2 regions of the Sphingomonas sp. PvP056 genome follow, and region 1 is predicted to be linked to the other one. Evidence: predicted binding sites of a transcription regulator. Region 1 holds the regulator's gene; the other holds the start of a gene.
The links. The regulator LexA, encoded in region 1, represses DNA repair genes until DNA is damaged. The targets are predictions, from matches to a motif close to GTTCCNCNCTTGTTCT.

Region 1 (15,605 bases):
GGTGTTGTTTTTGCAAAATCTTTCATTGTGTTCAGAATACGATCGAGAGCGGCGGGTCGTTCCGGCAGCGAACGCATTCCGTCGTGCGTTTGCACCTCAAGGCCGTGACTTCCGGCGATCGTGATCGGAAGCGGGCCGAACATGGCAAGAATGCCATCGACCGATCGGCCGCTGATGATCGCGACGCGGTTGTCGAGTTTCGTCCGGAGCCGGTCGAGCAGGCTGGCGAGCCGGTCGTCGACGCTGACCAGTTCGGGGCGCGCGGCAAGCTCGACGAGCGTGCCGTCGAAATCGAGGAACAGCGCCGCGCCACGCAACAGCGTGACGGGCGGGAGCGAATCCGGGGAGGGGGTCGTCATGCGCGCCCGATAGCAAGGCGGGGGGGCTGGCGTCACCCCAAACCACCGTCGTTGCTTCAGCGGGGGGGGGGGCTGTGAACCCTTCACCCAGCGTCACCCTGAACGCGTTTCAGGGTCTACCGCGGACCAAATCCGGTCTGTGCCCGCTACATGGTGGATGCTGAAACTAGTTCAGCATGACGACGGTTGGGATAGGCTCGGGCTTGGTGGTGAAGCCATGAAAGCGAGCGACCGCTCTCGCCCACTTCCGGACCTTCGATGCTTAGGGCATTCTGCCCAAAAGAGGACAATGAGAGCAGCGGATTATCATGACACCAGTTGCTCGAATCACGATGGCACTGGTCGCCTTGGCCGTGCTTCCCGGAGGATGCTCGCAGGGGCAAGGCCCGTTCAGAACGGTCCAACTTTGCTTAGCCGGACCGCAGGAGGTACCCAACTTTGTAAGCTTCATGGACGTGATAGCCCAGCAACGCGACATGGAGTTCACTGACCGGAGCGGTGCTACCGAGGCCGAGTTGCGCGCAATCGGAAACGACAACGTCCGTGTAGCCCATCCTCACGTGAATATCGGAGCTCAATACGGCAGTGATTTCGGCTTTGGCGCAGGTAATCTCGGACTGCCTACACGGCAGATGGCGATTGGGTTCAACGGCAGTAATTTAGAGGAAGCAGGCAAGTTTGCAAACGAGGCAGTCGCGCAACTCTCCACAAGGTGGCGAGTCTATGAAGTCCCGAGGACTAGTGGCGCTCTCCCGCTACCTAACTGCAATTAGAACGGCTGCTTTCAACTGCCCCGGGCCGAAAGCTGCGCGACCGCTCTACACCAAACCATACATTCGCGTTTACGGTCGAGGGGCCACCACCGTCGCCGGGGTGACGGCACCGCCGCCACCCCGACCACACTTCAGCCGTGCGGGCGCATCACCACCTTGATCACGCCGTCTTCCTTGTCGCGGAACTTCTTGTACATTTCCGGCGCATCCTCGAGCGAGGCAGGGTGCGTCACGACGAAGCTCGGGTCGATGTCGCCCGCCTCGATCCGCGCGAGCAGCGGCTTGGTATAGGCCTGGACGTGCGTCTGGCCCGCCTTGATCGTCAGACCCTTGTTCATCAGCGCGCCGATCGGGATCTTGTCGCCCATCCCGACATAGACGCCCGGGATCGAGACCGTGCCGCCCATCCGGCAGCTCATGATCGCTTCGCGCAGGACATGGACGCGGTCGGTCGCGAGGCCGATCGTTGCCTTTGCCTTGTCGAGCACCGCATCCGCCGAGCCGTGACCCGAGGCTTCGGCGCCGACCGCGTCGATGCAGCTGTCGGGGCCGCGACCCTTGGTGCGATATTGCAGCTCGTCATAGACGTTCTCGACTTCGCTGAAGTCGATCGTCTCCGCGCCGCCGGCTTCCGCCATGCGCAGCCGCTCGGGGACTTCGTCGATCGCGATGACACGGCCTGCGCCGAGCATCAGCGCCGAGCGGATCGCGAACTGGCCGACCGGGCCGCAGCCCCAGATCGCGACCGTGTCGCCGGGCTCGATTTGCGCGTTTTCCGCCGCCATATAACCGGTCGGGAAGATGTCCGAGAGGAACAGCGCCTGTTCGTCGGTGACGCTATCGGGCACCTTGATCGGGCCGAAATCGGCCATCGGCACGCGCAGATATTCCGCCTGGCCGCCGCAATATCCGCCGAGCATGTGGCTGAAGCCGAACAGGCCGGCGGGCGAATGGCCCATCGCCTTGATCGCCATCTCGGCATTGGGGTTGGTCGTCGAGCAGGCCGAGAACAGCCCCTTTTTGCAGAACCAGCATTCGCCACAGCTGATCGTGAACGGCACGACGACGCGGTCGCCGATCTTGAGGTTGGTCACTTCGGAGCCGAGGGCTACGACTTCGCCCATGTTCTCGTGGCCGAGAATATCACCCGATTCCATCGTCGGCTGGTATCCGTCGAGCAGATGCAGGTCCGACCCGCAGATCGCGCAAGCGGTTACCTTGATGATCGCATCGCGCGGATGCTTGATCTCGGGGTCTGCTACGGTGTCGACGCGAACGTCACCTTTGCCGTGCCAGCATAATGCGCGCATTGTAGATCTCCGTTGGGGATATCGGGTCTGCCGCTGTCAGCAAACCATCCTGCACGGTTAACGAGCGGTAGGATAAAAGGTCCCACGGACGTTGATGATCTACATCAGTATAGCCCGGACGATTATCCCATCGGACGACGAATTGACCGCGATTTGCGATACTTGCCCGGAGATGATCTATTCGTCTTGCATGCGCGGCTGAAACAACTTGCCGTTTTCGACGACCAGGATCAGCACCAGCACCGCAACACCGATCGTGAGATAGCCGATCGCGAGCGGGAAGGTCGTGCCATTGTACGATTGGCCGATCGCGGACCCGACCAGCACCGCGCCGACGCTGGTGATGAACCCCTGCACCGACGAGGCCGTCCCCGCGATATGCCCGACCGGCTCCATCGCCATCGCGCCGAAGTTCGACCCGCACAGTCCGATGCACGTCATGCTCAGCGCCTGAAACGCCATGTACGTCACCAGCGTTTCGTCGCCTGCGCCGATCACCACGAGATGCAGCAGCGACAGGCCGATCAGCCCGAACACCGCGACTTGCGAGATCAGCCGCGTTCCGAGCCGCTCGACCAGCCGGCTGTTGGCGAAGGACGCGCAGCCCATCGAGAAGGCGCACACCGCGAACAGCACGGTGAACCGGTCACCGGCGTGGAATTCCTCGACGAAGATCTGCTGCGAGGATGCGACGAACGCGATGATTCCTCCGAAGGTCAGCGACGCCGCGACCGCATAGCCAGCGGAATAGCGGTTGGTCAGCGTGAGGCGATAGGAAGCGGTGAGCGTCGCGATCGAGATCGGCACGCGCCGTTCGACCGGAAGACTCTCGGGCAACCGCGCGAACGTCCAGACGAGCACGAATGCCGCGAACGCCGCCAGCGCGTAGAAGATGAAGCGCCACGGCCCGATCAGCAGCAGCATCTGCCCGAGGCTGGGCGCGAGGATCGGCACGAGGAAGAAGATCATCTGCGCAACCGACAGGGTCCGCGCCATTGTCCGGCCGGAGAAATTGTCGCGCACGATCGCCACCGCGAGGACCCGCGTCGCCGCCGACATCAGCCCTTGCAGGATGCGCGCCCCGATCAGCGCGGGGAAGGTCGCGGAACTCGCCGCGAAGATGCTCGCCGCGACGAAGCCGAGCAGCGTGATGAGGAGGATCGGCCTGCGTCCGTAGCGATCGGTGAGGGGGCCATAGGCAAGCTGCCCGACTCCGAAGCCGAGCATGTAGAAGGTGATGATCCACTGCCGGTGGTTGGCGGTCGCGATCGCCAGGTCGCGGCCCATGTCGGCGAGCGCGGGGAGCATCAGGTCGACGCCGAGCGCGTTGACCGCCATCAGCGCCGCGACGAACGCCACGAATTCATGGCGGTGCATGGCCGGGGCGGGAGTGGTCGTTGTCATGCGCGCCCGCTTAGTGTGGTGCGGCGGGATAGGCTATCTTTGTCGGTGTCTAAGCAAGAATGGAAAGGCGTGTGCCTGCCTGGCGCATGCAGGCCCCGCTCTTCCTTGTTGCTTCCCCGGCGAAGGCCGGGGCCCAGTAGCGAAGGTCGATGTCATCGCGTGCCGCGACCGCCATGCACGGCGCGCGACTGGGCCCCGGCCTTCGCCGGGGAAGCGCAGAGGGGGGCGGTTTGCGCGTCTCACCGGCAGGGCTTTCCTCCCGCGGCGATCCCGCGGTAAGGCGCGCGTTCAACGATAAGACACTCCCGGGGGAAGCATGGCCAGTCTGTTGCGCCGCAAGATCATCAAGACCGGCGCGGAACAGCCCGCCGAACACCAGCTCGCACGAACGCTGTCCTGGCCGCATCTGGTCGCGCTTGGCGTCGGCGCGATCGTCGGAACCGGCATCCTCACGCTGATCGGGGTCGCTTCGGACCGTGCGGGGCCTGCGGTGTTGTTGAGCTTCGTCGTCGCGGGCGCGATCTGTGCGTGCGCGGCGCTGTGCTATGCCGAAATGGCGACGATGATCCCGGCCTCGGGCAGTGCGTATACCTACAGCTATGCGGTGCTTGGCGAGATCATCGCCTGGGTGGTCGGGTGGAGCCTGATCCTCGAATATTCGCTCGTTGTCTCGGCGGTCGCGGTTGGCTGGTCGAGTTATGCGGTGCGGTTCCTGGCGGGCGTGGGGATCGTCCTGCCCGATGTGTTGACGCACGGCCCCAGCGCCGCGGGTTCGTTCGGGATCAACCTGCCCGCAGTGTTCATCATCGCGGTCGTCGCGGGGTTGCTTTCGCTCGGCACGCGCGAGAGCGCGCGGATCAACAGTGCGCTGGTGATCCTCAAGATCGTCACGCTGACGCTGTTCGTCATTGTCGCGTTGCCGCATTTCGACGCGGCCAATCTGACGCCGTTCGCGCCTTATGGCTATGGCAGCGTCGCGGGTGCGGACGGCGTGAAGTACGGGATGATGGGCGCCGCCGCGATCATCTTCTTCGCGTTCTACGGGTTCGACGCGATCTCGACCGCGGCGGAGGAAACCAAGAACCCCGAGCGCGACCTTGCGATCGGGATCGTCGGGTCGATGGTCGCCTGCACGATCATCTACATCGTCGTCGCGCTCGCCGCGGTTGGCGCGGTCCATTACAGCGTGTTCGGCAAGAGCGCCGAACCGCTGGCGTTGATCCTCGTCCAGCTGCGTCAGCCCGGTATCGCGACGGTCATCGCCGCCGCCGCCGCGATCGCGCTGCCGACCGTGCTGCTCGGTTTCCTGTACGGCCAGAGCCGGATCTTCCTGGTGATGGCGCGCGACGGTTTCCTGCCGCCCGCGCTGGCGCGCGTTTCCAAGCGCGGGACGCCCGCGCGGGTGACGATGGTGACTGCGCTGTTCGTCGCGGTGATCGCCGCGTTGATGCCGATCGACGTGATCGCGAGCCTCGCCAATGCGGGCACGCTGTGCGCGTTCGTCGCGGTGGCGGCGTGCGTGCTGGTGCTGCGGCGACGGTCGCCGGATGCGCGGCGGCCGTTCCGGATGCCGCTCGCCTGGATCATCGCGCCGCTCGCGATCCTGGGGTGCGTCTATCTCTTCACCAGCCTGCAGGTGGTGACGCAGCTCTCATTCCTTGGTTGGAACGCCTTGGGTCTGGTGGTGTACTTCGTCTACGGCCGTGCGCGCGCGACGATGGTCGTCTGATCGGCGCCGGAACAGGAATAATAAACGATGTCCGCTGCCAAACGAGGCGAATCCAATCTGGTGATCTTCGCCGCCCTCGCGGCGAACCTCGGCATTGCCGTGGCGAAATTCATCGCGTCGGCGATCACCGGGTCGTCGTCGATGCTGACCGAGGGGTTCCACTCGGTCGTCGACAGTCTCAATCAGGTCCTGCTGCTCTACGGCAAGCACCGCGGGAAGCGGCCGCCCGATACCGCGCATCCGTTCGGCTATGGTCGCGAACTGTATTTCTGGAGCTTCGTCGTCGCGATCCTGATTTTCGGGGTCGGCGCGGGCGTGTCGGTCTACGAAGGCTGGGTGCATATCGAGGAACCCGAGCCGCTGCGGGACCCGCTGGTCAATTATGTCGTGCTCGGCGTCGCCTTCCTGATGGAAGGCGGGTCATGGTTCCTTGCGATGCGCGGTTTCGCGAGCGAGAACCGGGGGCGCGGATGGTGGCAGGCGGTGCGCCGGTCGAAGGATCCGACCGGGTTCATCGTCCTGTTCGAGGATTCCGCGGCACTGGCAGGGCTGGTCGTCGCCGCGATCGGCGTTTGGGCGAGCCATGCCTTCAACGATCCGCGGATCGACGGGATCGCGTCGATCGTCATCGGGGTCATTCTCGGCGTGGTTGCGACGCTGCTCGCGCGCGAAGCGAAGGGATTGCTGATCGGGGAGGGGGCCGACTCCGCGATCGTCGCGCGGGTCGAGGCGATCGTTGCCAACTATCCCGACATTACCGCGGTGAACCATGTCCGCACGATCCATACCGCGCCGCAGAGCATCTTCGTGGCGATCAGCGCGGATTTCCGCGATTCTTTGACGCTGGGGGAGGCGGAGACGCTGATCGAGACGATCGAGACCGCACTGAAGGCGGCGGAGCCGATGCTGTCGTCGATTTATATCCGGCCGGAGAAGAGCGAGAATGCGTCGACGTTGACGGTGGTGGAGGAGTAGGGGGCAGAAAAAGCCCCTCCCCTTCAGGGGAGGGGTTGGGGTGGGGCCGTGCCGCGAATACGCAGGTTGGCTTTTGCTGGACGGCCCCACCCCCAACCCCTCCCCTGAAGGGGAGGGGCTTTAGAAGCAATTAGAGGCGCGACCATCAGCGCGGCGATACCGATCGCCGCGAGCATCGCACCGTACACAGCCCATTGCGTCTGCGCGATCATGAAGCTGGACGCCGGCCAATGCACCAGCCGAGCCCCTGACCGATCCACAAAAAGCAAGAATGCAGCGACGCTGAAGGTGGCGGAAGAGGAGTGACGCTGGCCGATTAGCCCCTCCCTTTCAGGGGAGGGGTTGGGGTGGGGCCGTGCCGCGAAAACGCAGGTTGGTCTTTGCTGGACGGCCCCACCCCCAACCCCTCCCCTGAAGGGGAGGGGCTTAAGAAGGAGGTTCTAGCGGCGCGACCACCAGAGTGCGGCCACACCGATCGCCGTGAGCACTGCGCCGTACACAGCCCATCGGGTGTCCGCGATCGTGAAGCTGGACGCCGGCCAATGCACCAGCCCGAGCCCCTGACCAATCCACAAAAAGCAAGAATGCGGCGACGCTTAAGGTGGGGGAGGAGGCGTGACGTTGGTTGAATAGCCCCTCCCCTTCAGGGGAGGGGTTGGGGTGGGGACGTGCCGCGAATACGCACGTTGGTCTCTGCTGGACTGCCCCACCCCCAACCCCTCCCCTGAAGGGGAGGGGCTTGAGAAGAAGGTTCTAGCGGCGCGACCACCAGAGTGCGGCCACACCGATCGCCGTGAGCACTGCGCCGTACACAGCCAATCGGGCGTGCGCGATCGTGAAGTTCGATGCCGGCCGATGCACCAGCCCGAGCCCCTGACCAATCCACAAAAAGCAAGAATGCGGCGACGCTGAAGGTGGCGGAGGAGGCGTGACGTTGGTTGAATAGCCCCTCCCCTGAAGGGGAGGGGCTTGAAGAAGAAGTCAGCGGCGCGACCACCAGAGTGCGGCCACACCGATCGCCGCGAGGATCGCGCCGTACACAGCCCATTGGGTCTGTGCGATCATGAAGCTCGACGCCGGCCAATGCACCAGCCCGAGCCCCTGACCGATCCACAGCAGCCCCATCAGCGTGGCAAGCACGCCGACAAGGGCCACCAGGGTCTTCACTTACGGTCGCCGAGCGCAACGTAATCGCGCTGCGTCGGGCCGGTGTAGAGCTGCCGCGGACGACCGATCTTCTGCTCCGGATCCGAGATCATCTCGTTCCACTGGGCGACCCAGCCGACGGTGCGGGCGAGCGCGAACAATGCGGTGAACATCGTCGTCGGGAAACCGATCGCCGAGAGGATCACGCCCGAATAGAAATCGACGTTCGGGAACAGCTTCTTCTCGATGAAGTACGGATCGCTGAGCGCCATTTCCTCGAGCGCGATCGCGACGTCGAACACCGGATCGGTCACGCCCAGCTCGCCGAGCACTTCGCGCACGGTCTGCTGCATCACGGTCGCACGCGGATCGTAGTTCTTGTAGACGCGGTGTCCGAAGCCCATCAGGCGGAACGGATCGTTCTTGTCCTTGGCGCGCGCGATATACTCGGGGATGCGATCGACGGTGCCGATCTCGCGCAGCATGTTGAGCGCGGCTTCATTGGCGCCGCCATGCGCCGGGCCCCACAGGCAGGCGATGCCGGCCGCGATGCACGCGAACGGATTGGCGCCCGACGAGCCGGCGAGACGGACGGTCGAGGTCGACGCGTTCTGCTCGTGATCGGCGTGGAGGATGAAGATCCGGTCCATCGCCTTTTCGACCACCGGGTTCACCACATATTCTTCCGCGGGGACGCCGAAGGTCATCTGCAGGAAGTTGCCGGTGTAGCTCAGGTTGTTCTTGGGGTGCATGAACGGCTGGCCGATGGAGTATTTATACGCCATCGCAGCGATCGTCGGCATCTTGGCGATGAGGCGATGGCTCGCGATCATGCGCTGCTGCGGATCGGTGATGTCCGCCGAGTCCTGGTAGAAGGCCGACAGCGCGCCGACGACGCCGCACATGATCGCCATCGGATGCGCATCGCGACGGAAGCCACGATAGAAGGTCGCGAGCTGTTCGTGCAGCATCGTGTGGCGGCTGATCGTGTAGCTGAACTTGTCGAGCTCGTCCTGGGTCGGCAGTTCGCCGTTGAGGAGGAGGTGGCACACTTCCATGAAGCTCGACTGCTCGGCCAGCTGGCCGATCGGATAGCCGCGGTGGAGCAGGACGCCTTCGTCACCATCGATATAGGTGATCGCGGAATCGCAGCTTGCGGTCGAGGTGAAGCCCGGATCGTAGGTGAACATACCCGTTTGCGCATAGAGCTTACGGATATCGAGCACGTCGGGACCGACGCTGCCGTGCATGACCTTGAGATCGAGGTCCTTGCCGGCGGCGCTCAGCTTGGCGGTGTCGGTCATCGGTTGTCCTTTCGTGACTTAAGCGATCATCTGGTCGGCGATGCGACCAAGACTTTCGTCGCGCCCGAGCAGGTCGAGCACATCGAAGATTCCGGGGGAGGTTTTCCGCCCGGTGAGCGCAGCGCGCAGCGGCTGCGCGACTTGCCCGAGTTTGACCCCTGCGTCATCGGCGACCTGCCGTACCGCAGTTTCGAGGCTCTCCGTATCCCAGCGTTCGAGCGCGTCAAGCGCTGCGTGGAGCCGGGCGAGGAGCTTGGGAGCATCACCGGAAACGAGCGCGGAGGCATCCCGATCCATTTCCAGCGGGCGTTTTCGAAACAGGAAGGCGGCCCCGTTCGCCAGATCGAGCAGATCGGCCGCGCGGGGCTTGAGCGATGCCATGCTTCGGCCGAGAAGTTCGCGTTGCTGGTCCGTTGCCGTGAAATCAAGCCGATCGGCCACGAGCGCGGCAAGCCGTGCATCGTCTGCGACGCGAATGTACTGGCCGTTCAGATTCTCGAGCTTCTTGAAGTCGAAGCGCGACGGCGACTTGCCGACTCCGGCGAGATCGAACCATTCGACTGCCTGGGTACGGCTGATGATCTCGTCATCACCATGCCCCCAACCCAGACGCAGCAAATAATTGTCGAGCGCCTCGGGCAACATGCCGAGTTCGTCACGATAATATTCCACGCCGACCGCGCCGTGGCGCTTGGACAGTTTCGCGCCGTCCGACCCGTGGATCAGCGGGATGTGTGCATAAACGGGATCGGGCCAACCGCCTTCGATTTGCTGCATCGCGCGGATGATCGGCAATTGGCGGAAAGCGTTGTTGAGATGATCGTCACCGCGAATCACGTGCGTCACGCCCATGTCGTGATCGTCGACAACGACCGCGAGCATATAGGTCGGCGTACCGTCAGACCGAAGCAGGACGAGATCGTCCAGTTCCGCATTCTGCACGGTGACCGATCCCTGGACGCGATCCTCGATCGTCACCGCGCCTTCGGTCGGCGCCTTGAGGCGGACGACGAACGGGCGGCTGTCGTCGGCTTCGGCAGCCTTGTCGCGCCACGGGCTGCGGACGCGCAGCGGCTTCTTCGCAGCTTCGGCCTCGGCGCGCATCGCGGCGAGTTCCTCGGGCGTCAGGTAGCAGCGATAAGCGTGGCCATGCTCGACCATGCGGTGCGCGACTTTGGCGTGACGATCGGCGCGGGCCGACTGATACACTTCGTCGCCGTCCCAATCGAGCCCGAGCCAGCGCAGCGACGTGAGGATCGCGTCGATCGCGGGCTGCGTCGAGCGGGCGCGGTCGGTATCCTCGATCCGCAGCAGGAACCGCCCGCCATGATGCCGCGCGTACAGCCAGTTGAACAGCGCCGTGCGCGCGCCCCCGATGTGGAGGAAGCCGGTCGGCGACGGCGCGAAGCGCGTAACCACGGTACCGGCGGAAACGTCGGGCGTGCCGTCGGTCGTTGTGGTGGTTTCAGTGATTGCGCTCAACCGCGCATACTCCCAGACTAGAAATTCGATGGCCGGATCAGCCTGCAGCGCCCCTAGCACGCGCTTTGCCACGCTTCAAACCGGGGTGCGCTGGTGGCTGTCGCAATTTTTCGTTGCTGGACGCGGTATGGCGGACACGTTCGAACGGTGGCTGGAGGCGGAACGCGACCAGCTTCCCTTGTGGTTGCCGGTGATGCTGGGGTCCGGGATCACCCTGTGGTTCCTGTTGCCGAGCCGCGCGGATTGGCAGATCGCGATGCTGGTCGCGCTGTCGGTTGGCCTCGGCTGTGCAGCGCTCGGGCGATACGGTCGCGCGGCGCGCAGCCTTGGGGTCGCGGCGCTTGCCGTGGCGCTGGGGATCGGCCTGATCTGGTGGCGGTCGGAGCGCGTCGCGCATTCCGTTCTGCAGCGTCCGACGATCGCGACGTTCGTCGCGCGCGTCGAACGGATCGAGCCGTTGCCGGCGCGGGATCTGGTGCGGCTTCGGTTGGCGCCGCTTGCCGTCATCGCGGGGCCCAATGCGAGCGGTCGGCCGCTGCCGGTTCTGCCAAAGCATCTGCGGATCAATCTCGCCACGGTCGATGTCCCCGCCGGGCTGGGGCCGGGTGCGGTGTTGCGGCTGTCGGCCCGCCTGTTGCCGCCGCCCGAGCCTTCGGTGCCGGGGGCGTATGATTATGCGCGCACCGCGTGGTTCGACGGAATCGGCGCGACTGGTCGAGGTTTTGCGCCGGTAGCGATCGTCGCGCCGGGGCGACCGTCGATCCTTCCCGGGCTGCGCGCGGATCTGTCCGGGCATATCCAGGCGCGTGCGGGTGGCGGCGGGGCGGGGGGCATCGCAGCGGCGCTCGCGACGGGCGACCAGGGATCGATCCCGCTCGCCGATACCGAGGCGATGCGCCGTTCCGGGCTGGCGCATCTGCTGTCGGTCAGCGGGTTGCACATCACCGCTGCGGTTGCGGCGACGATGATCGTCGTGACGCGGTTATTGGCGCTGATCCCGTGGCTGGCGCTGCGCTGGAGGTTGCCATTGGTGGCGGGGGCGGCGGGCGCGCTGGTCGCGATCGGGTACACGATGCTGACCGGGGCGGAGGTGCCGACGATCCGGTCGTGCGTCGCGGCGCTGTGCGTGCTGATCGCTTTGGCGTTGGGGCGGGAGGCGCTGACGCTGCGCCTGGTCGCAGCGGGCGCGCTCGTCGTGTTGTTGCTATACCCGGAATCGCTCGCCGGGCCGAGCTTCCAGCTTTCGTTCGCGGCGGTCGTGGCGATCATCGCGTGGAACGATCACCCGGGCATCCGTGCGCTGGTCGCGGCGCGCGAGGAACCGCGCCTCAACCGTGTTGCGCGCAGTATCGGTGCGTTGCTGCTGACCGGACTGGTTGTTGAGGCCGCGCTGCTGCCGATCTCGCTCTATCATTTCCAGAAAGCGGGCATTTACGGCGCCGTCGCCAATATCTGTGCGATCCCGTTGACGACGTTCGTGATCATGCCGCTGGAGGCAGCGGCGCTGTTGTTCGACACGATCGGGTTGGGCGCACCCTTGTGGTGGGCGACGCGGATGTCGCTCGAGCTGCTGTTGTGGATTGCCCGCACGACGGCGGCGATCCCCGGTTCGGTCGCGCCGTTGCCCGCGATGCCGGGGGGCGCATTTGCCGCGATGGCGATTGGCGGGATCTGGATCGCGCTGTGGCGGACGCACTGGCGACGGCTGGGGATCGTGCCGTTCGTGATCGGTGCGGCGTGGGCGATCGTCACGCCTGCGCCCGACCTGCTGGTGACCGGGGACGGACGCCATGTGGCGATCCGGACGCGAGCGGGTGACGTTGCGCTGCTGCGCGACAGGACCGGCGACTATACCGCCGACATGCTGGCGCAGGGCGGCGGCGTCGCGGGCTTGCCAGTGCTGTGGTCGGATCAGCGGGATGCGCGGTGCAGTCGGGATCTGTGCATGGCGGTGAGAACCGTCGGAACGCGGCAATGGACCGTGCTGGCGACGCGGAGCGCCTATGCGGTTCCGATCGAAGATCTGGTCCGGGCCTGTGCTGCCGCAGATATCGTGATCAGCGATCGCTGGCTGCCGCGTCGCTGTCGCCCGCGCTGGTTGCGGCTAGACAGGAGCTTGCTGGCGCGGACCGGCGGGGTGGCGATCACCTTTCCGCGACAGGCTCTGGCGTTGACCGCCTTCGCCAGCCGTCGACCGACCATCCGGACGGTGCGCCACCCGGGCGACGCACACCCCTGGATCATGCCGCCCGACCCACGTAGCGCAAAGCCAGCGCGTCGACATCGCTTCGGGCGGCGGCGATCCGCCGATGATCAGTCGTAGCGGCGCAGCAACCCGGCCAGCTTGCCCTGCACGCGGACCTGAGCAGGCTTGTACCGCTGCGGATCATAGGCGCGGTTGGCCGGATCGAGCCGGACCATCGCCCCTTCACGGCGGAAGAACTTGAGCGTCGCTTCGCTGTCGTCGATCAAAGCCACGACGATCTCGCCGTCGCGCGCGATCTCCTGACGCTTGATCAGCGCATAGTCGCCATCGAGGATGCCAGCCTCGACCATCGAATCCCCGGCGACCTCGAGCGCATAATGTTCGCCACCACCGAGCAGTGCAGCCGGCACCGACAGCATCGACGCGCCCTCGAACGCCTCGATCGGAACACCAGCGGCGATCCGGCCATGGAGCGGAATTTCGATCACGTCATTGGCAGGCTGTGGGACGACGCGCGGGCTGGCCGGTGCCGTTTCCGGTGCTGCCTTGGCCGGGGCGTTGGTGCCGCGTTCGGGCATCTTGAGCACTTCCAGCGCGCGTGCCCGATTGGGCAGGCGGCGGATGAATGCGCGTTCTTCCAGCGCACTGATCAGGCGGTGGACGCCCGACTTGGATTTCAAATCGAGTGCTTCCTTCATTTCCTCGAACGAGGGCGAGACTCCCGTCTCCTCCAGCCGGTCGTTGATGAAGCAGATCAACTCATGCTGTTTGCGCGTTAGCATTCCGGGCCCTTTCGTCGGAACAGACGACGAACCTATACGGAACATAAAGATGGACGTCAAGCGATCGGCAGGATTTCCACCGAGTCGCCCGCATCGGCCGCCGGGGCGAACGGTGCGCGGACGATCATGCAGTCCGCGCAGGCGAGCGTCGCGAGTAGCGACGAATCCTGGCTGTCGGCAACATAGACGCGCCCGTCGCGGGTGACGGCGCGCATGTAATCCTGACGGCGGTCGTTGGCGCGCAGCGGTGCGCCGAGGATCGCGGGGTAAGCGGTCGGCGACGGTTCGCGGGCGCCCGACATGGCGGCGATCACGGGTTTGAGGAAGATGGCCGCGGTAACATAAGCGGACACCGGATTGCCGGGCAGGCCGAGCACGAGCATCTCGCCGATCTTGCCCGCGAGCATCGGCTTGCCCGGGCGGAGTGCGATCCGCCAGAAGTCGATCGATCCGCCCGCCGCCGCCAGCGCTGGGCGGATCAGGTCGTGATCGCCGACCGACGCGCCGCCGGTGGTGACGAGAATGTCGGCTTCGACGGTGCGAAACGCCTCGGTGATCGTGTCGAGCCGGTCGGGCAGGATGCCGAGATCGACGACGTCGACGGGCAGGTCCGCCAGCATCGCCGCGAGCATGACGCCGTTCGATTCCGGCAAGGTCCGGTCGCTGAGCGGCGCGCCCGGCAGGGTGAGTTCGTCGCCGCTCGCGACGATCGCGACACGGATCCGCCGCGCGACGCTGAGCGTCCCGTAACCGCCGCTCGCCGCCAGCGCGATCCGCGCCGGGGTCAGCCGGTCGCCGGTCGCGATCAGCGTCTGGTCCTGCGCGAAGTCGATCCCGGCTCGGCGGATGTTGCCGCCGCGGACCGGCCCGTCGCCTGCGAGGCGGACCTCGTCCCCCTCCCGTGCGGCTTCCTCCTGGACCAGCACGGCGTCCGCGCCGGGCGGGAGAGCTGCACCGGTGAAGATGCGGACCGTCTCGCCCGCGCCGATCGGGTGGTCGAACGGGTGCCCCGCGGCGCTTTCGCCGATCAAGCGCAGGGGGCCGCCGAGATCGTCGAAGCGAACCGCATAGCCGTCCATCGCGGACAGGTCGCGCGCGGGCTGGGTCCGGCGCGCGACGACGTCCGCCGCCGCCCAGCGCCCCGCGGCGGCGCGCAGCGGGACAGTTTCAGCTGCGATTTTCGGTGCAAGGGCGTGCAGGCGGGTGAGCGCGTCGTCGACGGCGAGCAGGGCAGGGCGTTCGGTCATCGCTTGGTCTCTATCGTTACCGGTCCGGTCGCGTCGACCCCTGATGGCGATGCGGAGGTGGTGCATCCGGGCAACAGTCGATCGCAGACCTGAGCTTATGCCCTTGTTTGGCCATGCTTTGTCATGAATCAGCAACAATCCGTCCCTAGCGCCGCCGACGGGGAAGCGCTGCCACTCAGACCGAACCGACCTGGATGCGACACCGCGGGTGTTCGCAGCGATGTCGGTCTGCGGTGCTCCGGGTACGATCAAGGGGACTATTTGTGAACAAGACCGTCGTAAAGTCGCTGCTGCTGGCGGGAGCCGCAGGCACCGCGCTGTTCGCGACAGGTGCTGCCTGGGCGCAAACCGCGAGCGAACCTGCCGCGACCGCGACCGCAACGGTGGGTGCTGCCGCAACCGAGGAGGGCCTGGGCGACATCGTCGTGACCGCCGAGCGCCGCACCGAGAATTTGCAGAAGGTGCCGATCTCGGTCGGCGTCGTCGGCGGTGACGATCTGCGCGCGTTCCAGACCGGCGGCGGCGATGTGCTCGAACTCGCCAACCGCGTGCCCGGCCTTTACGCCGAGACCACCACCGGGCGCATCTTCCCGCGCTTCTACATCCGCGGCCTCGGCAACATCGATTTCTATCTTGGCGCGTCGCAGCCGGTATCGATCATCCAGGACGACGTCGTGCTTGAGCATGTCGTGCTCAAGTCCAACCCGGTGTTCGACGTCCGCCAGGTCGAAGTGCTGCGCGGCCCGCAGGGGACGCTGTTCGGTCGCAACACGACCGCGGGCATCATCAAGTTCGACACCAACCGCCCGACCGACGAGTTCCACGGCCGCGCGTCGGCGTCCTACGGCAGCTACAATACCGCGACGCTCGACGCTGGCGTGGGCGGGC
Region 2 (15,605 bases), on a different contig from region 1:
CATCCTGCTCTGCAACAAGGCGGGCACAGACGCGCACGTCTGCGTTTCGCTGATGGCGTCGCCTGATTATATCCGCGGCCTTTGCGAGTTCGCCCGGGACAATCTCAAGCCGGGCCTGCGGTTCTGGCTCGAGCTGGGCAACGAGATCTGGAATTTCGGGACTTACTATTCGCACGGCTGGCAGGTCTGCCGAGCGATCGGCCTTCTCTACCCGTCTGACACGGGCACCGACCTTCGCCGGACGGCTGCTGACAAGTACGCCTTCAAGCATGGCTACGCCTGGCTCTGCAAACGCGCATACACCATCGCGAAGGACGTCTTCGCGGCGAACCCGTCCCGCTTGGTCCGCGCGACCGCGGGTATGCAGCAGGTCAATCCCGCCGCAGGCGAATGCTCACTCCTGTTCGATACCCTGGGGATGAAGGATTACACGGACACGGGCATGCCGGCGCTGTACGAGTACAGCCAGCTCGGCGACAGCACCGACGCTTGGAAAGATGGAACGTGTCAGGGCCAGTGGATCACCCGCAAGTCGTACGCGATGCTCCAGTATTTCACCGATTTCACGACGCAGAAGTGCTATTACACGATGGTGCCGCACACCTCGACGACGCTCGCTGCCGACCTGGCCGCGGGCAAGATCGTGGAGGCTGCCGGCCAAGGTCTCCTGTACCCTGCCCTGCGCGGGCAGGAATTGGCGATCGACCATGCCGTCGAATGGGCGACCGAATTTGGCGCGCGCGTCAATGACCGCGGCATTCCCCTGAACTTCAGCGCCTATGAGGGCGGCGCGACCGGCCTCGACGTGATCTACCGTGAAAACTTCGTCGTCAGCACCATGGCCATCAGCGGGACCGACTTCGTCCTCACCGTCGACAGCACCGATGCCGCGAACGTCGGCGGCAGGCCCGTGGCCGGCGATTACATCTATAGCAACCGGTCGAACGTCACCGGCTTCGGCGGCAATATGCTGGTCAAGGCCGTCGCCACGAACGGTGACAACTGGACCATCACCATCGCCTCATCTGGAACCCCCACTACGATCCCGGCAGCAATCAGCGTGGCCTATGGCATCCAGAGCCATAACCAGCTGATGTACAAGATGCTGCTCAACTACACGAACTCGTACGAGAAATATTACGCCCAATCCTACCACGTGTCGGAGGTGCGGCGCCGCATTCCCAACCTCGATATCGCAGTCGACTTCAACTGGGAGATGGGCACCCCGGTCCCGAACAAGAACCACAACTATCATATCCGCGTGTCGCCATGGTCCGCACCGGAGTACAGCCGACGGTGGCAGGCCATGCTCGACGGCCAGGCCGGAAAGTACGTGGCGTACCCCGTGCCCGGGCAGGCGACGAAGCCGGTCATCACCAGCGCAGGATACGACAGCACCGCGCAGACTGCGGTCGACCTGACCTTTCTGAACGCCACGGTGGTCAATCACTGGCTGGTCGACGGCGTGGCCGTATCGAGCGCCGACACGTACACGCCCACACCGGCGCAAGCGATCGCCGGTTCGAAACTTGTTCGACGCCAGGTAACGACCGACGCAAATGGCATCGTCACGCCGTATCTGAGTGATCCAATCCCGATCCTGAAGCTCGTCAAAACCGTCCAGATCAAGGCCGGTGCAACCAACTTTAAGGTGCCGTCGGACTTCAAGCCCGGGAACCCATACTCGGTCGAGCTCGTCGGCGCTGGCGGGGATGGTCTGTTGTCGAACGACAGCTACAACCGCGGGGGCGGCGGCGGCGGCGGGTATGCGCTCGAGGATCGGGCCTCCATCCTTGCGCTTGCGGCGAACGATGTCGTGCCAATCCAGATTGGCTTCGGCGGTTCTCAAACCGATACCTACTTCAAGTCTGCAACCATTGCGAAGGCGGCAGCGGGACGTAACGGCAAGAACGATGGCTCATCGTCAGCCGCGGCCCTCGGCGGCGCAAGTAACGTCGGTCGTGTGACCAACGCAGGTGGCAACGGCGGATTCACAGCGGCATTGTACAATTGGTGCAGTGGCGGCGGCGGCGCTGGCGGACCATACGGTAAAGGCGGAAACGGGTTCAACGCGAACACCGGCAACTCTGGCGGCGGCGGTGGCGCGGAAACCGGAACCGACACTTCGATCGTCGAAAACAGCGGTGAGAATAACCGCTTTGGCAAGGGGCAAGGCACCTCCGGCAGGTTCAGTTCCGGGCCGCCTACTGACGGCGTCGGCGGGGGTGGCGGCGGAAGCATGTGGGACACTAAGAGCGACAACTATCTTGTGAAGCTCGGTGGCAACGGAAGCATGGAAATGCTCTCCGTCTGGACTGATTACTTCTCCGGAGAGACGGCTGGCGTCGGCGGCGGCGGCGGCGGATCTGGGCCTGGCATCGTCCCTACTGGAATGATCGTCGCAAAGGACGTCTCGTGCGGCGGCAAATACGGCGGCGGCGGTGGTGGAGTGGGCGTTGTCGATGGAACCACCGTGACAACCGGTCGCGTTGGTAAGGGTGGCGATGGACTGATCGTTTTTCGCTACCAGCCATGACGGGCACCGTAAGGGGCGGCATAACGTCGCCCCTCACTGCATTGACTGGGTGAGCTGTTATGCTCGAATGACAGCCTGCCGGTATCTAGCGCGGGCCGCCCCTCCCACCATGCCAAAACCAGCGATCATCATCAGCCATGTCGAGGGTTCTGGCACAGACGGGACGACTGCGAAGTCGAGAAACTGCGGACTGCCATGGCGCACCAGGTACGCATTAACGTCGATGAGATCGAACGCCTTTCCCGGCGTCAACGAGGTGAAAGTCACGAGGAAGGGGACCGTATCACCCTCGCCTACGCCGTATAACGTTTCGGACTTTGGGTCGAAAAACGGCACTGTATGCCGATACGAATAGGACTCCACGTACTTGCTCAGTCTCGTGCTCAAATACGACATCGACATCGAGTATTCGGCATCGGAGAAATCTGTGGGTCCGTCGTAGTTTTGTGACGCGGTAAAATCGGAAGACCAGTAATCGGCGTTCAGGGTCAGCGTAAGCGGCTTGCCGTACGAGAACGAGAAACTCTGTGTCGCATGGGCAGGTGCTGAGACCCCACATGACAATACGACCGCGGCGATAGCCGCAGGCAAGTTGATACGCATATTCTTCTCCCTGTCTTCGCGCGAGAAGCTGCGCGGGAGAGCATTCCGAGTCGAGAGGGCGAATCGCAAATGGTGAAAATTCTGTTAATTACGCCAGTGGGTTACGCCGGTTCGCTCCAACCGCGCGATCGCGACCCGCTACCACCAACTGGCCAGCAGATTCCTCGGTATGGTCCACCTCGCCACCGCCGGACACTGGCTTAAATTTGTCCACACCGCCTAGTTGTCGCCATAGTAATTAGTTTGGCGATACATCTTCATACCGGCCTGCCCTTCGTAGTTGTCGGACGATCCCGTTGAAGGCCGCAGTCACCCCTTGTGCCCGACCGATCTCATTTTCCTGTTTCGCTGCATCCCAGTAGAGTTCGAGCGGCCAACGTTCCGGGCAGTGCGGCAATAGACAGCGAAGCGCGAGACGCACCTCTACTCCATCAACCCTGGAATCTGCGCAACGTGTGACCCCGTTGCGCAGGATGTGGATGGCCAGCGAAATGACAACACGCTGGTGACGTGGAAGCTGTGACACGGATCAATGGAAGTCATGCGACTTGAACCGCACGACCTCCTCCGGATCCATACCGTCGGCGTGGGGCGGCCAGTATTGGTTGCGTGGCTCTGGATTCCATCCCTTGTCGCCACGATCGGGCGAGCCCGGATGTTGCGCGGCATCGCCACGCCCGGTCCGGTGCGGAAACGACATGTCACCAACGCGGTGGAGCAGGTCGCCATGGTCGACGATCCGGCTGCAAATCACATGGATGATCTCGCCTTCCTTCTGGACCTGCCCCTTCATGCCCACCATCGACGCTGACATAATCGTTCGGCGTTGTGCCTCAAAACGATCGGGCCACAGGATCCCATTGGCGATGCCCGTTTCGTCCTCGATCGTTATGAACAGCACGCCCTTGGCGGAACCGGGCTTCTGGCGGACGAGGACGATGCCGGCGACCTCGACGTATCGGCCGTCCCGGATGTTGGCGAGGTCAGCGCATTTGGTAACGCCGCGCCGCGTCAACTCGTCGCGCACGAACATCAGCGGATGCGCGCGAAGCGAGAGCTGCAGCGCCCGGTAATCCTCGATCACCTCTCGGCCGTCGGTCAGCGGCCGCAGTGCGACGTCTGGCTCGAGGCCTTCCGCGCTGAAGGTTTCGGCCGATCGATCAGCTGCCGCGAAAAGCGGTAGCGGAGCCTCGCCGAGCCCCCTCACCTTCCAAAGGCCTTGGCGGCGATCGACGCTGAAGCCGTGGAAGGCATCGCCGTCAGCCAGCTTTTCGATCGCGGCGCGCTGTACGCCAGACCGCCGCCAGACGTCCTCGACGCTCTCAAAGGCTGTGATCGTACGCGCGCCAACGATCTTTGCGCCATCAGCGTTCGACAGGCCGCGGATTTGGCGTAGGCCGAGCCGCACGGCAAGGTAGCGCCCGCCTGTCTTCTCCAGCGTGCAGTCCCAACGGCTCGCGTTGACGCATGGCGGCCGGACCTCGACGCCGTGGTCGCGCGCATCGCGCACGATTTGCGCTGGCGCGTAAAAACCCATCGGCTGCGCGTTCATCAGCGCAGCGCAGAACACGTCCGGGTGATGATGCTTCATCCACGAGGAGGCGTAGGAGATCTTGGCGAATGAAGCCGCGTGGCTCTCGGGGAAGCCGTAGCTCCCGAAGCCCTCGAGCTGGCGGAACGTACGCTCGGCAAACTCGCGCGGGTAGCCGCGTTCGACCATGCCCTCGATCAGCTTCTCGCTGAAGTGCGAGACGCCGCCTGTGAACTTGAACGTCGCCATGGCGCGGCGTAGCTGGTCCGCCTCGGCCGCGGTAAAGCCAGCACCGACGATGGCGACTTTCATCGCCTGTTCCTGGAATAGAGGAACACCAAGCGTCTTCTCCAGCACCGCGCGTAGCTCTGGCCGGGGGTATTCCGGCTTCTCGAGTCCCTCGCGCCGGCGAAGATACGGATGGACCATATCGCCCTGGATTGGTCCTGGCCGAACGATCGCCACCTGGATCACGAGGTCGTAGAAGCGCCGCGGTTTCATCCGTGGCAGCATCGACATCTGCGCGCGGCTCTCGATCTGGAAGGTGCCGAGCGTATCTGCCTTGGAGATCATGGCGTAGACGTCCGGGTCGTCGTCCTGCAGGTCCGCCAGCCCGACCCGCAGCCCCTTGTCCGCCTCGAGCATGTTGAAGGCGCGGTTCATGCAACCGAGCATGCCCAGGCCAAGGACGTCGACCTTCATAAACTTCAGCGCATCGATGTCGTCCTTATCCCACTCAATGATCTGCCGGTCTTCCATCGCGGCTGGTTCGATCGGCACCAGATCATCAAGACGATCATGGGTCAGGACGAACCCGCCCGGGTGCTGGGACATGTGCCGCGGCACACCAATCAGTTTTCGAGCAAGCTCAAGCGTAAGGCGGAGCCGGCGATCGCCGATGTCTAGGTTGAGCTCCTCGACTTGCTTCTCGCCTACGCCGTCGGCCGACCAGCCCCAGACAAGCCCCGCCAGTGAGGAGGTAAGATCCTCCGGCAGACCAAGCACCTTGCCGACGTCACGCACTGCTCCCCGCGCGCGGTAGCGCGTCACGACGGCCGTCAGCGCCGAGTGGTTGCGACCGTAGGTCTCGTAGATCCACTGAATGATCTCTTCGCGGCGCTCATGCTCAAAGTCGACGTCGATGTCGGGCGGCTCGCGGCGCTCCCCTGACACAAACCTTTCGAATAGCAGCTCATGTTTGATCGGGTCGATCGAGGTCACGCCAAGCACGAAACAGACGCACGAGTTGGCAGCCGATCCGCGCCCCTGACACAGGATCCCGCGCCGACGCGCTTCCCGCACAATCGCGTAGACGGTCAGAAAGTACGGCGCGTAGCCAAGCTCGCCAATCAGCCGCATTTCGTGCGTTATCTGGTCGGTATAGGCCTGCGGCACGTCGCCATCGAACATTCGCTCGACCGCTTCGGTAGCTAACCTCTGAAGCGCTTCCTGGGCCGTCAAACCGTCGATCAGCTTCTCATGTGGGTACTGATACTGAAGCTCACCAAGATTGAAGGTGCAGATCCGCGCGATGTCGACGCTCGCCTGCAGTGCATCGGGATAGGCGCGGAAGCGCCGGACCATCTCGTCGGGCGATTTCAGCGCGCGATCGGCGTTCACTTCACGGCGATAGCCGAGCTCGTCGACGGTGCATTTCTCGCGCACCGCGGTCACCACGTCCTGCAGCAGCCGTGCTTCAGGCGCATGGTAGAGCACGTCGCCGGTCACGACCGCCCGCACTGCCGCTACGCCAGCTTGTCGCGCCAGCGCATCGATGCGGACCGCGTCGCCTGGCCGTCGTTTCTGGAACAGCGCCATGTAGCCGCGCCGCCCGTAGATCGCCTTCAGGTCCTTCAGCGCCGCGAGGTTCTCTTCGTCCGCCTCATGCGGAAGCAGAATTGCGACGACACCTTCAGACCAAGGCTCCAGGTCGTGCCAGTGCATCACGCAGCCGCCCTTCCCCGCCCGCTTCTTGCCGACGGTCAGCAATCGGGTGATCCGTGACCACGCCGGACGATCCGTTGGGTAAAGCAGCAAGCGACGGCCGCACGAGAGATCGATGCGCGTTCCCGCAATCGAGCGGACGCCAGTGGCTTTCTGCGCCTCCCATGCGCGCACAACGCCGGCGACCGTGCCGATGTCGCTGACGCCGATCGCCGGGTAGCCAAGCACGGCAGCTGCCGCAAACAGCTCGTCCGGACTGGACGCTCCGCGCAGCAGCGAGAAGTGCGTCAGCACTTGGAGCTCGACATAGTGGGTCATCCGAAGACCCCGTGCATCCACCAGGACAGGTCGCCGGTGTCGTCCTCGAAACCGTCGCCACGACGGAAGACCCAGTAGCGGCCGCCAGTCTCGTCCTCGACGCGGTAATAGTCGCGGACCGCCCACACTTCTGCGTCGCGCCGCCACCATTCACCGTGGACGCGCTCAGGACCGTCGCCCCCAACCACCTTGTACGTTGTGCCGCGCCACTCGAAGCGGCGCGGAGGTTGGTCAGGCATCAGGGCGATCACGCGATGCAGTGGCTCTGGATGGGCGAAGAGACGGATCGGCCGCTTCCACTCAGGCCATGTTCCCGGCAGCTCGTTGGGATCGGACTTGACCACGGCGCGCTCCGGGACATGACTTTCGACGGGAGCGATGCGGAAGACCGAGTGCATTCCGATCCTGCCGGCGATCAAGTCGACCAGGCGCGCCGGGTCGCGCACCAGCGTCTCGCCTGCGAGGACGGCGCCCAGATCAACCGCGTCGAGCGGCTCCGTGTGCGGCGCCACCATTTGAAACTGCTCAAGCCCCATGCCGGGATCGATGCGCTCGATCCGCAGCTTCAGCAGCCGCAGGAGGTGAGAGACCTCCCGTGTCGGTCGGGATGTGCCGACCGCAACGATTTGCTCGGTGCCATCGACACGCATTCCCGTCAGGCGGAGCGAACGTGCGCCAACACCTTTCGCCTGCAGCAGCACGACCAGATCGCCTAGGAGGTCACCCATGACCTGTTCGATCGCCTCAGCAGTGCTGATGGGCTCCAGTAGTCGGCGTTCGACGGCCGGGACCTCTATGTCCTCTCGCGGGGTGATAGGCTCTGCGACACCGCCCAAGGCTTGATCAAGGCGTGTGATGGCCGGCAGCCCGAGACGGCGCGCGAGGGGGCCGCGCGCGACCGGAAGGAGATCCGCGATCCGCTCGAAGCCAAATTTGCGCGCAGCGGTCAACGCCGTGGGCGTCAGGCGCAACGCGGCGATCGGCAATGGGCTGAGCGCCTCGACCGTGCCGTGCGGCTCGACGCGAGTAAGATCGGCTTTGCCGAAACGGGCCAGCGCGTGGGCGGCCCCCGGCGTATCGGCGACCGCGATGCGCGCGGTGAAGCCTGCACGACGGCAAAAGGCGAGCAGACGACGGCAGAACCGCTCTTCTCCGCCATGGAGGTGATCGCAGCCGGCGAGATCAATCCAAAGGCCATCAGCCGGGGTGACAGCCGCGATCGGCGACCAGCGCCGTACCGCCAGCAGAGCGAGGCGATCGAGGAGTGCTGCATCGGCTTCCGGCTCAAACAGACGAAAGTCGAGATCGGACACCAGCGCGCGGGCGTGGGTGGCGGCCATACCGGGATGGATGCCGAGCGCCTGCGCACCGCTGCAGGCAGCGACAACCTCTTCGCGCCGGCCGACCTTACCAACGAGAGCGAGTGGCGCATGCTGGACCGGGGGCATAACTGGCGTGGCGAGCCGCAACGCAGGCGCCTGCGCCTGCGCCTTGTACGGGTGGCTCGCCGCTTCCGATCGCCTGCCAAGCTCCCGCATTGGCGGCTGCGCATGGACGGGGAGCGACGCGATCTGCGCCTCGACATCTTCACGCGACTGCGCACTGGTCCGTGCCCAGCGGGCGCCAGGCCGCCAACCGCCGCCCCGCGGCACCGAACAGGCACCCGGATGGTCGTCGACCGGCAGTTGCAGGGCGGGCCGCTCAGGCGGCCGCGTAGCGGGCCGTTCCAACCGCCTCAGCCGCTCGATGGCTAAGTTCGGCAGGAACAGCGAGACGACCCGTCTCATCGCTGCCCTCCACAGTTAGGGAAAAGCCTTCACCACCGCGTTGCCGCGCCAATTCGACCGTCCATGTCGCTTTTCCTACACCCGCGACCTCTAGGCGTGCCGAAGGCGCGGAACCGATCCGCCAGCGCGTCCACGCGGCAGAAGGTTCGGCGAAAGGATCCTGGTCGCGGCCGCGTCGACGACGCAGTAGTAGTACCGGCATGTCGGCTTCAGCCGCGACCAGCTGCAGACGACGCGTTGCAACCATCGAGACTTTGCTCGCCTCAGCGACGATCGCCGCTGGGGTGCCGTCGCGCACCGCGTCCTCAATTACGGCGAGCAGCGCGGCATCGTCTGTCGGTTGCGCATAGAGCACACTTGCCGAAGACAACCCCGCCTGCTCCAGCCCCGGAGCATAGAGGTCATGTCGGCACGACGCCCATAACACAGGTCCGCCTGTGTTGGCAGCTTCACGTGCCGCAATACCAGCGAGAAACAATGTAGTTGCTGCATCGTCAACCAACGTTCCGCTGTTTGCCGTCGCCTCATGGAGCGCTCCCGCACGAAGTCCCCCTGCCCCCAACCGGTTATCGATGGCATCAATGCCAAACGGCAGAACACGGTAGTCGGTCGCCGGAATGGCGATAGTTCGCAAGCGAGCTATGCTAAGCGCTTCGGGGTTGGGGGCGGTAGACATTGTGAGGTACGACTCGATTGTTCCCCTTATGTTCCGCCAATGGAACACGAAGGTCAAGTCGATCTGTCGTCGTGCCGGCAAATGGTAGGGCGGCCGTATGAGCCGTCTCGAGGGGGCAAACGCCACGAAGCGAGGCGGGCGGAACGTGGCAGTCTGCGTTCCGTGAGATGGCGGTAGCTGCTCGGCAGGCGCTGATCGAACGATAGCCGTTGTGATCGGGCCGCAGCACGTTGCAGGAAAGCTGCGGCCCTAGCCTATGCGTAACCAGGGAGGGTTTAGCAGGGCTGGGGACAACTTAGCTCCTCCATGACGTCCTGCAATAGGTTTTGGGTTCGGGCTGTCGTTCAAAATCACGGCGGAATGGCTCCCGCCATTCAACTAGTCGCTCAGAACCCAGCGCTCACCCTCGTCGGCGTCGGGAAAATACATCGCCCGGTCACTGTTCAGGACCCTTCGTAGTTGCGTTTTTAGTAGGCTTGCCTCCACAATGACGGCAATACGGTCACCCTCTCGATAAAGGCCTGCGACCTGGCGCTGAACCATACTCGCCACTTCTTGGGACTGCGTCTGCGCACGGCGAAGGTCTGCAATTACCCGTACTGGCCGCCCTTCGGAATGAATGCGTCTGACGCACTTGATCCAGGCCGCAACATGTTGCTCGGTCATGGGGAGGCTCCAAAAGCCTTCAGCCTCGCCTCGTATCAAACCTCGCTGCCATTCGACTGAGAACCCCTGCCACCCCTTTGGGCCATCGGTGTTGTGAAAAGAGAACGTCTCTAGATCGGCCTGAGCCATTTTCGGGGTTACCTCTGAACGTACGAAAACTCTGCAAAATCAACGCGGCGTTTAGATTAGAGGCATACTCGTTGTCATCGGCTTAACTGAGAGCACAATAAGCCCTGCTCTCGTACGAGGATCGTGCAATGAGGACTGAAACGGCCGCCCATGAACTGTTGACCAGTTTAGACGTGGTCCAAGGTGCGATGGATCGCATGACACCCTCCAGCATAGGAGAGCTGCTGTCGTCTCGTCTTAAAAGCAAAATGGCGCTGCAAGTTTTCCTCGTGCAACTTGAGGGCCGATGTTCGCGGCTGCGCAACGAAGCACCATCGCAAGCAGTTGTGTGCCTATCCCTCGATCAGAAAGTCTCGGCACTTGGATTGCTTGTTAATACCCACGTAACAAAATGGAGTCCCACTGCGATCTCGGCCGATTTGGACGGTTATAGAGCGGCGGTAGGCAACCTGTTTCACGCAATCCGTACCGTCGTGATCGAGGCAAAATCACTGCCGTCTTAGTGGCGCACACCTTGGCATCTTTTCGACGTCGACGCCTACAGATTAGGTGCGCTATCCAATTACAACACCATGCCAATTGCGCGTCTTAAGCGCGTGCCGCAGTTTTGAAGGCGGGGCGTAGGGTTGGGCTTCCGGGTTGTCGATGAGTTCGCGCAGATGTCCTCGCCCCCTTGCCAAACGGCTTTTGTAGGTGCTTGGCAAAATTCCGAGTTGCGACGCAGCGTCCGCACCCGAGAGGCCCTGCACTGCGAGCATTACTGCTTCACGTTCGTCGGGACTAAGCTGTTCGAGCGCCCATCCAACATCCCGCAGTTCAAGTGCCAAATCCTGCCCGCCCGAGGTGCCCTCTATGCGATCAAACGCGTCGTCCGGTAGATCGCCATGAAAGCGGTCACGCCGATGACTCGATAAGAACGTGTTCCTCATCACGACGCGGCTCCACGCCCCAATGTTCGTCCCAGGCTGAAAAGTCTCTCGCGCCGACCAGCATCGCAATATGGTTTCTTGAACGAGATCATCCGCATCAGGGGCGTTTCCCGCTAAGCGTCGCGCGTAAGACTGGAGAGAGCGTGTATTGTCGCTAAGAGCGTCGGCAAAGCCGGCATGCGCATTTGTTTTAATGCCCGAGGGTTTTCGATACATTGTTGATTGGCCAATGCTAAAAACGGCCAAATAAACCGGCAAGCTTGCCAGCAACTTAACAACTGACGACAATATCCTTATGAGGAACCTGTTTTCCAACGTGATGAAAGACCCCGGCAGCCCGCGTTCCATATGATGCCGGTATCGGGCCGCAGCTGGGAGAGGGCCCGAGGCTGCGGCCCTAGCCAACCCCAACACCGGGAGGGGGAACGGATTGGCTGGATAGATTTTACGAATCTGGACGCCGCTTGCAAGTCAGATATCGAGTAAGTGCCGGAGCCAACATAGGAATTTTGCTAGTCCTTTCGCTCCCCGAACAGGCGCGGATCCGCCTGAAAGAACTGCGCTAGCAGCTGCCCTTCGATTGATCGCAGCCGATCGGGTCCCCGGCCCCAGACGAAGCCCGTCAGGTAACCTCCGTCTCGACATAGCAGGCGAGACAGCTCGCGGAGCTTGATGCCGCGCTCGGCTGCGAGCGACCGCAATGTTTGGCGCACCTGGTCGGGTGTGGCGGCGACGATAGGCTTCATTCGGGCATCCTCGGTTCGCCATCGGCGAGCCACCTACAAAATCAAGAGCAAGCCTGCTACCGCGGCAAACAAAGCTGGTGCGTGATACGCCACGGCACCGGACCGAACCATAATCTACGACACCCGACTAGAGCCGACGGCATTGAGGCGTTTACCACAGACGGTAAGCCCCTCTTCAGCAAAACAGGATACGGTCCCCCCGATTGTCATGTGGGGGCACCGAAAATGAAGCGTGTTTTAGCTGCGGGTATTGCACTGGCTTCCTGCCTGCCGTCGGTCGCGGGAGCACAATATAACGTGCACTGGACAGCGCCGACTTCCGCCAACAGCCATATGGCTGCCTTCCCAATGGGCACGCCACTGCTGCTCGCCACCCGATCCGAACTTAATACGAAAATTAATCACCCGGGTGATCGCTTCTACCTCGAAGTTGCAGAACCCCTGATCCATCGCGGGCAAATCGTTGTTCCCGCTGGATCGATAGCTGTCGGTGAAGTCATGCGTTCGGAGCGCAATGGTCATTTCGGAAAGCGTGGTGAGATCGATATCCGAATTAATTACGTAGAGACACCAAGCGGACCTGTGCGCTTAACAGGGCGCTCGACTCGTCAGGGTCGAGGACAAGGCTTGCTTTCCATCGGGGGTGCTTTGCTTGTCTCCTGGCCAATGGTTTTCATTCATGGGACCAGCGGTAGAGTTCCGGCAGATACTCGTGTGCAAGCCTATCTGGCAGACGATCTCCGGTTCAATCTGCTCGCACCCGTAAGCTAAGGCATGATGGCAAAAGCACTTTCCTACAAGATCGCGTTTGTGGTCAACACTCGTGGATGCGCCACCAAAGCCCAAAAACGCTAAGCACTGAACTGCGGTCAAAGGCGGTCCGCCCGATCGCTCCGCCTGCCCCGTACATCGGCGGCAAGCGCAACCTATCGCGCCGTCTGTGCGCCCTAATCGATGCGACACCCCACGACACCTATGTCGAGCCGTTCGTCGGCATGGGAGGGGTGTTCCTCAAGCGGACGCGCCAGCCCCGCGCCGAGGTGATCAACGATATCTCCGCGGACGTCACCACCCTCTTTCGGATCCTGTAGCGGCACTATCCCCAGTTCATGGATGTGCTGAAATGGCAGATCACTAGCCGGGCGGAGTTCGATCGACTGCGCGCGGCCGCCCCGGAGACGCTGACCGACCTAGAGCGGGCGGCGCGCTTCCTTTACCTCCAGCGGCTCTCGTTCGGGGGCAAGGTCGACGGTCGCAACTTCGGCGTTGATCGGCGGACGCCGGCGCGCTTCGACGTGACCAAGCTCGCGCCTATGCTCGACGAGCTCCACCAGCGCCTGACCGGCGTCGTGATCGAGCGCCTGCCCTATGCCGACCTGATCCGGCGATACGACGCGCCCGGGACGCTGTTCTTCCTGGATCCCCCATATTGGGGGTGCGAGGGCGACTATGGTCCGGGGGTGTTCGAGCGTGCGGACTTTGAACGCCTGGCCGACCAGCTGGCGGGGATCGCCGGGCGCTTCATCCTGACGATCAACGCCACAGACGGCGCCAGGGAAGTGTTTGACCGATTTCAACTGATTGAGGTGGAGACCACTTATACCATTGCAACCGCCTCAAGCGGCGGCGGCAAGCGCGTCAAGGAGCTGATTGTTCGGAACTGAGCGTCAGAAGCGGTGAGAGATACCAGCATAAAACTCGACATCGGGCGCAGCTCTGTTCAAACCGACGTTAGTACCAAGGTCTAGCTGCATGTTGCTGCTTGGCTGCCAGGAGAGAGCGATACTGCCAAGCGCTGGCGTACCGCGTACCTGCGGATCGGGATCGTCGTCGCGCGTCACCTGCGCACTAAGGTCTGCCTTTACCGCGTCACTTAGTGAATATTCGATCTCAACCGCGCTGCCGTAGAGAGAGTGGCGGCCTCGACCGTCATCGTTCACCGCCGCTGCAACGATCGGGGTCGCCTGTAGCGAGATTTTGTCTGACGTGCGGTAGGTCACGGGAAGCTGAAATGTGACACCCCAGTCCCCAGCGCCAATTGGTCGTCGCCCGATTGGAAGGACTGCGTCGACGAGCATAGACATCGCCAGTCCGGTATCACCCTTACGTTCAACAACAGATGTTTTGACACCAACAGTTGCGTCGCCGACCCGGCTGCTGCGCTTAACGCTACCGTCGGCATCGCGATCGCGAGCAAACCCATAGGGAGTCCAGCCCAAGCGGAGTTCAGTCTTGCCGCCAACACCGTAACGGACAAGCGTATCGCCGATGAGGACGGTATCGGTGCGCTCGCCATCACCCTGCTCGAGCGTCCAACTGGCCAGTCCTGTTTCGGTCTGAAGGCGGCCGGCCGCAGTTATACAGGCGGTAGTCGTTAACCCGGGCCGCTCACTGCACAGCCGATCCGCGTTGCTGTCCTCAGCCTGCGCTGCCGAAGCGACGCACGCGACGCTGCAGGCCAGCACTCTAATGAACCAACGCATCTTACGCCCCCTAAACGATCTTCCGTTCTCCCTATCGAAGGCTACGCTCTCGTAAAGAGTGCTCTTAAACCGGACGACGAGCCGCTTCTCTTTCAACCCTTTCGATTGCTTCAATGACCTGACGCGCGTGATCCCGGTAGTTCATCCACATCGGTCGGCCCTTGTCGGGAGTATCCATGTCGTATCCGTCCAGGCGGCATAGCGTCCGGGCGACTGCTTCAATTTTAGTCATCCGATAGGTACGTTAGCGGTAAGAGGTGGACGCTACCGTCCGGATCGGATCGTCCCCGCAAACGAACCCTTCATCGTATCGCTTCCGGGTCGATCGTGTATGATTTCCGCTCCTCGACTTCGTCAACAAGTGTGGGGAACATCCGCGAAAGATAATCAGTAGATATCGCGGATGTGAGCTCCCGCGCCTCGACACGCGTTCAGGATTGCAGGGACCAACGCGTCAAAGTTCCGGCTAACGGTCACAGCCGGATCTGACCTTGCTGACGAGGCAATTGCGCTGGCGCATAGCCGCAGACGCTTCAGTTCACCATCGAGCAGCACATCGACCCTAACGCAAAGGCCCTCCCATCGCTCTGAGCCCTCTACGACCCGCAGTTCATTATGCATGCTTCCGACTCCTAGTCGAACGTTCGTTACGGTTAGTGTCGAACATACATTTTGTGCAACTGGCGCGATTTATATCGGGTAAAGAAACTTCCGTACGTGCCCTAATGGTATGGCTTCATTCAATACAGAGGACGCGGCATGATTCGATCTGAACTCGTACGAGCGGTATCCGCTGACAATCCGGATTTGCCACTGTCCACCATCGAGGCTGCCGTGTCTTGTTTGTTCGAGGAAATTGAGAACCGATTGGTAGAAGGGGGTCGTGTCGAGCTACGGGGCCTTGGCACGTTTAGCACTCGCGCACGCGAAGAACGCGTGGGCCGCAACCCGCGTACTGGCGAACCGGTACAAGTTAACGCAAAGCGAGCTCTTCACTTCAGGGCAGCCGGAGTATTTAGTAAACACCTCACGAAGGGAGGCGAGTGATCAGCACTTGTCACCCATCCCGTTCGCCGAACAGGCGCGGGTCGACCCGGGCGAACTGCGCCAGCAACGGATTTTCGTTCGCTGGCAATTGATCTGCCTGGCACCGCCAGCGGAGCGCGCCAAATAGCCTAGTGGCAGGCGCCATAGTCGAGTTAACACCGCGAGGGTTACGCGATGTCCGGCAGCATGCGTTTGCAGCGTTTCGTGCAC

Region 2: ABIC17_RS09380 (ImuA family protein) is a predicted target of LexA. The motif match lies at 9,415-9,430, and genes of this name have one in related genera.

Annotation. Positions count from the first base shown of each region.
Region 1 is NZ_JBEPST010000002.1:590,464-606,068, forward strand. Features, by position in the region: gene otsB (trehalose-phosphatase) at 1-359, opposite strand, end outside; gene ABIC17_RS07035 (zinc-dependent alcohol dehydrogenase) at 1,264-2,442, opposite strand; gene ABIC17_RS07040 (multidrug effflux MFS transporter) at 2,620-3,819, opposite strand; gene ABIC17_RS07045 (amino acid permease) at 4,163-5,575, shown strand; gene ABIC17_RS07050 (cation diffusion facilitator family transporter) at 5,603-6,550, shown strand; gene ABIC17_RS07055 (hypothetical protein) at 7,532-7,717, opposite strand; gene gltA (citrate synthase) at 7,714-9,000, opposite strand; gene gltX (glutamate--tRNA ligase) at 9,019-10,473, opposite strand; gene ABIC17_RS07070 (ComEC/Rec2 family competence protein) at 10,610-12,805, shown strand; gene lexA (transcriptional repressor LexA) at 12,796-13,470, opposite strand; gene ABIC17_RS07080 (molybdopterin molybdotransferase MoeA) at 13,527-14,717, opposite strand; gene ABIC17_RS07085 (TonB-dependent receptor) at 14,981-15,605, shown strand, end outside.
Region 2 is NZ_JBEPST010000003.1:355,417-371,021, forward strand. Features, by position in the region: gene ABIC17_RS09360 (glycine-rich domain-containing protein) at 1-2,536, shown strand, start outside; gene ABIC17_RS09365 (PEPxxWA-CTERM sorting domain-containing protein) at 2,594-3,139, opposite strand; gene ABIC17_RS09370 (error-prone DNA polymerase) at 3,669-6,932, opposite strand; gene ABIC17_RS09375 (Y-family DNA polymerase) at 6,929-8,719, opposite strand; gene ABIC17_RS09380 (ImuA family protein) at 8,634-9,395, opposite strand; gene ABIC17_RS09385 (hypothetical protein) at 9,774-10,190, opposite strand; gene ABIC17_RS09390 (hypothetical protein) at 10,319-10,693, shown strand; gene ABIC17_RS09395 (RNA polymerase sigma factor) at 10,745-11,467, opposite strand; gene ABIC17_RS09400 (hypothetical protein) at 11,824-12,636, shown strand; partial or broken gene ABIC17_RS09405 (DNA adenine methylase) at 12,693-13,529, shown strand; gene ABIC17_RS09410 (transporter) at 13,533-14,348, opposite strand; gene ABIC17_RS09415 (HU family DNA-binding protein) at 15,108-15,395, shown strand.